2 regions of the Chryseobacterium pyrolae genome follow, and region 1 is predicted to be linked to the other one. Evidence: riboswitches for the same ligand, from Rfam matches in the RefSeq annotation. Region 1 holds a riboswitch; the other holds the start of a gene.
The links. A riboswitch is a leader RNA that binds a small molecule or an ion and turns the genes downstream of it on or off. The one in region 1 is predicted to bind thiamine pyrophosphate.
Positions count from the first base shown of each region.

Region 2: linked by a shared signal. The riboswitch ahead of thiS (sulfur carrier protein ThiS) and the one ahead of thiM (hydroxyethylthiazole kinase) in region 1 are both predicted to bind thiamine pyrophosphate.

Region 1 is NZ_JANZQH010000002.1:446,206-450,636, reverse strand. Features, by position in the region: gene thiD (bifunctional hydroxymethylpyrimidine kinase/phosphomethylpyrimidine kinase) at 1-609, opposite strand, end outside; gene thiE (thiamine phosphate synthase) at 606-1,241, opposite strand; gene thiM (hydroxyethylthiazole kinase) at 1,238-2,035, opposite strand; TPP riboswitch at 2,098-2,190, opposite strand; gene NZD88_RS05380 (carbon starvation CstA family protein) at 2,233-4,074, opposite strand; gene NZD88_RS05375 (DUF3037 domain-containing protein) at 4,286-4,431, opposite strand, start outside.
Region 2 is NZ_JANZQH010000005.1:125,717-130,147, forward strand. Features, by position in the region: gene NZD88_RS12070 (thiamine phosphate synthase) at 1-327, opposite strand, end outside; gene thiC (phosphomethylpyrimidine synthase ThiC) at 324-2,135, opposite strand; gene thiS (sulfur carrier protein ThiS) at 2,161-2,367, opposite strand; TPP riboswitch at 2,426-2,523, opposite strand; gene NZD88_RS12085 (RluA family pseudouridine synthase) at 2,683-3,360, opposite strand; gene NZD88_RS12090 (hypothetical protein) at 3,364-3,687, opposite strand; gene panB (3-methyl-2-oxobutanoate hydroxymethyltransferase) at 3,691-4,431, opposite strand, start outside.

The DNA.
Region 1 (4,431 bases):
CGTCTCGAAGGAATGAAATTTCTCATTTTCGTCATAAAATAAGGAGGTGATGGTTGAGGTTTCCTGATGCCCACCTTTCAGAAGAATACTTTTGCAGCCCAGTTTTTTTATTTCTTTTCCTGCAGCGTGAAGATCTTCAAGAGTTTCTACTTTCATCTTTGCTAAAATAGCTGCTTCATCCATATTAGGGGTAATCACATCAGCGATGGAGAAAAGTTGTTCCGTGATGGCGGCTATCGTGTCATCTTCTATCAGTCGGTGACCACTTGTCGCGACCATGACAGGATCAAATACAAGCGGTATTTTTTTGTATTTGCCCAAGGTTGAAACAATGGTTTCGACCAGCTTTGGAGTATGAACCATCCCGATTTTGATAGCATCCGGAAAAATATCATCCAGAATAGCTTCGATCTGATCCGCTACGGCTTCCACAGGAATCGGATATATTTTTCTTACGCCCTGCGTATTCTGTACAGGTAAAGCAGTTAATACCGATGTCGAAAAACAGCCTAAAGCAGAAGCCGTTTTAATATCAGCCTGGATACCTGCGCCGCCGCTTCCGTCAAATCCGGCGATCGTTAATACCGATGGATAGGTGTATTTTTTCATTTTAAAATTTCATTTTTTAATTGATAGGCCGCTTTTTGAGGATCTTTGGCACTGCAAATAGCAGAAACTACGGCAAGACAGTTTGCCCCTGCGTTCATCACCTCTCTTGCATTTCCCAGATGAATATGGCCGATAGCTACCAAAGGTTTTGCTGTAAGCTGTCTGATCTTTGTGATTCCTTCCAACCCCCATTCTGTTATCGTATCCGTTTTGGTATCTGTTCTGAAAACAGGGCTTATTCCAAGGTAATCGGATACTGCCGTCTGTTCATTATCAAGCTGGAAAAGATATTCAATCGAATAGCCAATGATTTTTTGACTGAAAAGAGACTGCTGTCTTAGGTAAACAGGCGAAGCGTCGCTGTTCCCAACGTGAATGCCTGCTGCATTTACCTTTTCGGCAACCTCTGTATTATCGTTAATGATCAGTGGAATAGAATGCTTTTCTGTCAATTCAATAAGTTGCCGGGCTTTTGCAAGAAACGAATCCGTACTGCTGTTTTTCTCTCTCAGCTGGATCACATCGACTCCGCCAAGGATAGCCTGTTCGGCAACCTGGAGAAAATTTCTTCCAACACAATCAGCTTCGGAAATGACCAGATAAAGTTGATAGGGAAAAGGATTTAAACTCATTTTCGCTCTATATTTAAACGGTTGAAGAATTCCTGTTCAGTAATATTGTACAGTTTATCGATGAGGTTGATCTGAAGACTTCCCGGGCCTTTGCTTTCTTCAGCGGCTATTTCCCCAGCGATACCAATTAACGCCATGGCAGCAGCTACGGCCAGTACTTTATCTTCTGTAATTCCTATAAACGCACCAATTAATGCTGTAGCAGAACACCCCAAGCCTGTAATTTTAGTCATGAGCGGATGCCCGTTTTTAATGAAAATTTCCTGTTGGTTATTGAGAATAATATCTGTTTCACCGGAAATACAGACAATGGTGCCGTATTGGCTCACAAGACTGCGGGCAGCATCAATAGCTTCGTTACTTTGCGCAGTGCTGTCTACTCCTTTGGTAGCGGTCGTGTTGGCTTTGGCCAACGCAATAATTTCAGAAGCGTTTCCTCTGATAACGGTAGGTTGGTATTGTAAAAGCTGATTTAAAACTTCATCTCGGAAAGAAGTAGCTCCGGCACCTACAGGATCTAAAACCCACGGCTTCCCGGTTGAATGGGCTGTTTTAGCTGCCAGGACCATAGATTCTGACCAATATTCATCCAAAGTGCCTATATTAATAACCACCGAATGAGAAATGCCAATCATTTCCTGAATTTCAGATTTTGCATGCGCCATAATAGGAGAGGCTCCTGCAGCCAAAAGAGCATTGGCTGTATTGTTCATCACCACATAATTGGTGATATTATGAACAAGAGGAGATTTCTGTCTGACAAGCTGTACCAGTTCCCAAAGAATTTTTTCCATTATTATCATTTAAAATAAAAATAGCTTCAGGAAAAAATCCAAAACAAAAAGTACACTGTGAACAATGTCATTTTGCTTTTCCCTACGTCGGTGTTAGCCGTATCAGGTTCAAAGGGACTCTCTCAATTCTTTTCAGAATACCCCTAAAGCAAAACAAATGTATAAAAATTATCAGAGCAGGCAAAAACTCACGAGGATTATCTTTCTACAAGCTCTTTCACAGGTTCTCCGTAATAATCTGTTACTGTGGTTTTGATCTGCAAGAGCTGATACCACTTTATAAAAGCTCCTATAAATACAATCAACATCAGAACCATAGCTGTTACGGCTAACGCTGCCAGCAGATACTGTTCTTTAGGAAGATAAATTGCAGTGACCTGGATATAACCCGCCCAAAAGGTGATTCCAGCCATAAAAACTCCTGGAATTGCTGAGCATAATGCATATTTCCCCCTGTTCATCCGGATCAGCATCGTGGTACAGACAATAAGTCCGCAGGCTGCCAATAATTGATTACTGATTCCAAATAATGGCCAGATACTGCTTACATTACCAGTAAATACCAAATATCCCCAAGCAAAGGTAAATAAGAGACTGCTGATAATAATTCCGGGAATCCAGTTTTTATCATTGAACTTTGGAATAACGGATCCCAGCATTTCCTGTAAGAAGAAACGGCCTACTCTTGTTCCGGCATCAATGGCAGTAAGAATGAACACCGCTTCAAACATGATGGCGAAATTATACCAGTAAGCAGTCAATTGATCCATGTACGGGATTTTATTGAAAATATGGGCCATTCCCACCGCTAAGGACACCGCTCCACCTGTTCTTCCGTGAAGCTCAATGCCTATTTTTTGTGAATAATAATCGATGTCTACCCCGTGCAGAGCAGGATGGGCTGCCAGGAACGCGTCATAAGATTCCTTCGGCGTATTGATGGCAAAATAATCACCAGGCATTAAGGTACATGCTGCGATCAAAGCCATTAAAGCGACAAAACCTTCCACGAGCATCGCCCCATAACCCACAAAAAGGATCTCTTTTTCTTTGTTAAGCATCTTCGGCGTTGTTCCGGTTGCAATGACTGCGTGAAACCCTGAAATCGCTCCACAGGCAATCACGATAAAAATAAAAGGAAGTACAGGCCCACCGATAACAGGTCCTCCACCATTCACGAATTCTGTAAGGGCAGGCATCTGGATCGTTGGATGAATGACAATCACACCCACAGCAAGCATAATGATCGTTCCTATTTTCAGATAGGTTGAAAGATAATCTCTCGGTACAAGAAGCAGCCAAACAGGAAGCACAGAAGCCAGAAAACCATACAATGGGATAGCAATCGAAATGGTTTTTATATCCCATGTAAACAGGTTATTCATCGTTTCGTTTTGCATTAAACTATGTCCCCCGATGATTCCTGCTATTAAAAGTATACCTCCCAAAATACTGGCGAAAAGCACACTGTTTTTTCTGTATCTCATGATCAATCCCATGATCACTGCAATTGGCATTGTGATCACAACAGTAAAAAGAGACCAGGAAGCCTCATGCATTGCATTGATACAGGCAAGTGATAAGCCGGCCAATGTAAGAATCAGAATGAATAATATAGCAAAACCGGCAACCGTTCCTGTCGTTTTCCCAATTTCTTTAGAAGCAATAGTAGCGAGACTTTGTCCTTTATGTCGTACAGAAGCGAATAAAACCACCATATCATGAACACCGCCACCCAATACACATCCGATAAGGATCCATAATGCGCCGGGAAGATACCCAAACTGGGCAGCCAGAACGGGTCCAACTAGTGGCCCGGCTGCGGCAATGGCAGCAAAATGATGCCCAAAAAGAACATTTTTGTTGGTGGCTACATAATCTTTTCCGTCTGCAAATTCTACGGCAGGGGTTGTATTTTGATCGTTAAGCCGGAGTACTTTATTGGCAATAAAAATACCATAAAAACGGTAAGCGATCGCAAAGATCAGTACCGATACAAATATCAGAGTGAGTGCATTGGTGTTATTCAGAAAATCCATACCATTTGTTTTTTAAGAATGAATAATTAAAAATATTGGATATTTTGTTAAGAATAATTTAAACAAAAGCCAAGTTAATTATTTTAGACATAAAAAATGATGATATGTATACTAATTTAGCAAATTTGTGTTTTACAGTTTGTTTTTATTATGTATGGTGTTGATTTATAATTTAATATCGTATTGTGTGATTATAAATGTATATTAAATGTTATTTTACTAATTCCTCAAAAAGTTTACCAAAAGTCTTTTCCAAGTCTTTGGATTTTCCCGGATGAGGTCTTGAAGTCTGAACTACAGAACTTCTTACGGCCGTCAGCCATCGGAAACGTTCCGGAATATCCATCAGGGCGATGG
Region 2 (4,431 bases), on a different contig from region 1:
TTTTCCCAAAGCATTAAATACTTCGATATCATGCACTGATGTTGAAATAATATATTCGTTTGCATAAGATTTAAAACCTTCGGTTAGCCTATCTGCTTCCCTGAAATGAAGACGTGAAACAGGATATTCTTTACCCAGATCATCATGTCCATGCAGTACCAATTGAGAATAAAATTCCTCATCAATACCATCCAGAAAACTTTTCATTTCTGCTTTATTGGTCAAAGGTTTCCTGATATGCAGCAAATCCAATCCTTCGTGAAACATCTGATTGATTATTTCCGTCTCATTTTGAACAGGAGCTTCGGGAGTGATCACAAAAATCATATATAGATTTCTTTTCCTTTTTCAATAAATTCCTGTGATTTATCCAGCATCCCTTTTTCTGCAGAATCTCTGATTTCCTGGGTAATTTTCATGGAACAGAATTTCGGGCCGCACATGGAACAAAAATGGGCAATCTTAGCTCCTTCCGCTGGTAAAGTTTCGTCATGATAGGCTCTTGCCGTATCGGGATCCAATGAAAGATTGAACTGATCTTCCCATCTGAACTCAAATCTAGCTTTACTTAATGCATTGTCTCTGTACTGAGCACCTGGATGACCTTTTGCCAAATCTGCAGCATGTGCGGCTAGTTTGTAAGTAATTACTCCCATTTTTACATCTTCCTTGTTGGGAAGACCCAAATGTTCTTTCGGGGTTACATAGCAAAGCATTGCACATCCGAACCAGCCGATCATAGCCGCTCCAATTCCTGAAGTAATATGATCATAACCTGGCGCAATATCCGTTGTCAATGGACCTAAAGTATAAAACGGGGCTTCATGACATTCTTCCAGTTGCTTCTCCATATTTTCTTTGATCATATGCATGGGTACATGACCCGGCCCTTCCACCATCACCTGTACGTTATGTTTCCATGCGATCTTGGTCAGTTCACCCAAAGTTTCAAGTTCTGCAAATTGGGCAGCATCGTTTGCATCGGCGATAGAACCCGGTCGAAGTCCGTCTCCCAAAGAAAAGGCAACATCATATTTCTTCATGATCTCACAGATCTCTTCGAAATGGGTATACAAAAAGTTTTCTTTATGATGGTAAAGACACCATTTTGCCATGATGGAGCCGCCTCTGGAAACAATTCCCGTCACTCTTTTCGCGGTCAGATGAATATATCTTAATAATACTCCTGCATGAATCGTAAAATAGGATACTCCCTGTTCTGCCTGTTCGATCAGGGTATCCTTAAAAACTTCCCACGTCAAATCTTCGGGGACTCCTTTTACTTTTTCCAGAGCCTGATAAATAGGAACTGTCCCAATAGGAACCGGGCTGTTTCTGATGATCCATTCTCTGGTTTCGTGGATGTTTTTTCCTGTGGAAAGATCCATGATGGTATCTGCTCCCCAGCGGCAGGCCCAGACTGCTTTTTCCACTTCTTCATCAATGCTTGAGGAAACAGCACTGTTACCAATATTAGCATTAATTTTAACCAGGAAATTACGTCCGATGATCATCGGTTCACTCTCCGGATGGTTGATATTATTAGGGATAATTGCTCTTCCGGCTGCAATTTCATCTCTGACGAATTCCGGACTGATCTTTCCTTTTGGAGTGTTGGCACCAAAACTGTTTCCCGGATGTTGCAATGCCATTTCTTTGGGAACCGTATCCAGTTGTTCAATACGCTGGTTTTCCCTGATGGCTACATATTCCATTTCGGGGGTAATGATTCCCTGTTTTGCATAGTAAAGCTGGGTAAGTTCAAATCCGTCTTTAGCGACCTTCGGTTTGTGATCATACCCGAAACGCAGTTCATCAAGCCGGGAATCTGCAAGACGTGCTTTTCCATATTCTGAAGTGATTCCCTCCAGGATATCTACATCCTTCCTGTCCAGAATCCATTGCTCCCGGATTCTTGGAAGCCCCTTCATAATGTCAATTGATGCATTTTCATCTGTATAGGGGCCCGAAGTATCATAAATGGTTACCGGAGAATTTTCTTCCAGTGTTCCATTGGTAAGACGTGTCGGACTGAGATGAATTTCCCGCATTGCTACGCTGATAGGATGTATTTTTCCTTCAACATAAATTTTCCTGGCGTTCGGAAATGGCGAACATGTGATTGAATGAGCCATAAGTTTTTGTATTATTAAATGAGAATTATCCGCCCTGAGTGGCAGTAATGATTAAAACTAAATCTTTGTCTTTAAGGAGGGTTTCTGTCCAGGCAGACAGTGGAATAATACGGTTGTTCACGGCTACGGCTATCCCTTTTTTCTTTCCGGGTATTTCCATAGCCATCAGTTCTTCCAGATTTTCGGGAAGTACTTCAAATGTTTTCGTCGTGTGGTTGATTGTAAGTTCCATTCCTAATTATTTTATATATACTTTAGGAATGGCCATTATTGCACAATAGAATGTACAGCAAAAGTCATTTACTTTTCCCTACGCTGGTATAATCCAGATCAGGTTCAAAGGGTAAAGTCTCAGTCTGCCTATTGGCAGACACCCCTAAAGTTGTGACGAAGGTAGGTATTTTTTGAGAACAGGCAAAATCTAAGTTTTGCTTAAAATAAAAAAGACCATTTCAGAATTGAAATGATCTCCTATTACTTTTAAAAGCTTTCTGTATTAAAAAATTGGCTTGCAAAACAAAGATTAAACCTTAAATACAGCTAATTTTTATTCTTCACAAGCTCGCCAGATGGCATCGTTCTGTGGGACAGGAGCTATAATTTCTATTTCTTCTTTAGTAACCGGATGAATAAACTCCAGCTTTCTTGCATGAAGATTAATACCACCGTCCGGATTTGAACGGGGTGCTCCGTATTTAAGATCTCCTTTTATTGGAATTCCTGTTTTCGAGAGCTGGGCACGGATCTGATGATGTCTTCCGGTTTCCAGATCAATCTCAAGCAACATATAATTATCTAATGTCTTGATAATATGATAGGTGAGAATCGCTTCTTTGGCACCCTCTGTTACTTTTGTAAAGACACTCGCTTTATTATTCTTTTCGTTCTTCTTCAAATAATGAACAAGCCGCTGGCTCTGAGGAAGCATTTCTTTTCCCACCACAGCCCAATAGGTTTTTTTGACTTCCCTGTTTTTGACCATCTGTGTAAGACGGGAAAGTGCCTTGGACGTTTTGGCATAAATGACCAGACCCGAAGTTGGGCGGTCTATACGATGAACCAAACCGAGAAAAACATTTCCCGGTTTGTCATCTCTTTTCTTTATAAAATTCTTAATGGACTCCAGTAAAGATTCATCACCGGTTTTATCACCCTGAACAAGCTGTCCTACTTTTTTGTTAACCACCAAAAGATGGTTGTCTTCATATACAATCTGCTCTTTCATACATTACGAACGCCTTGGTCTGTTAGTAAAAGAAATAACAATTCCTCCAAGAAGACCGATTGTTTTAAGCATTGAAAGTTTAGAATCTGCCGGTAAAAATGCGCCGATTACACAAAGTGCCGCTGCCGCATACATCCCGTACATAAAATTTTTATTGGGAAGCGATGGTGCCTGAACGAAGAAACTCGCTCCTATCAATACATAAAAAACTTTTCTGGAGAGAAGCTCGTTGATCTCCGGAGAGAATAAATTAAACCAGCCTACCGCCATGCATATAATTGCTGCGATTGATAAAATTCCCTGAAGTGATTGTTGTTGGTTCATCATCGATTAGTAGCTTTCATTTTCGTTAGGAAATTCAACACTTTTCACGTCTTTTACATACTGAGCAACCGCCCCTGTAATTTCTGTATAGAGATCAAGATATCTTCTCAAGAACTTCGGACTGAAACCTTTGTTCATTCCAACCATATCGTGGTACACAAGAACCTGTCCGTCACAGTCAGCTCCAGCTCCGATTCCGATGGTCGGAATCGTAATGCTTTCTGATACTTTTTTGGCTAAATCAGCTGGTATTTTCTCTAAAACTATAGAAAAACATCCCAATTCTTCCAAAAGCTGCGCATCGCTGATCAGTTTTTCTGCTTCAGCTTCTTCTTTAGCCCTTACTTTATAGGTTCCGAATTTGTAGATAGACTGGGGCGTTAAACCCAAATGTCCCATCACAGGAATTCCGGCATTGATAATTTTCTTAATAGATTTTGAGATTTCTTTACCACCTTCGATTTTTACAGCATGAGCACCTCCTTCCTTCATCATTCTAACCGCAGACTCCAATGCCTTCTCAGGATTACTCTGGTAGGTTCCGAAAGGAAGGTCTGCTACTACAAGGGCTCTGTCTACTCCACGAACAACACTTTGAGCATGATAAATCATCTGATCTAAAGTGATCGGCAAAGTTGTTTCAAAACCAGCCATCACATTGGCTGCAGAATCTCCTATCAAAATAGCGTCAACACCTCCGGCATCTACCATTTTTGCAGTGGTAAAATCATATGCCGTAAGCATTGT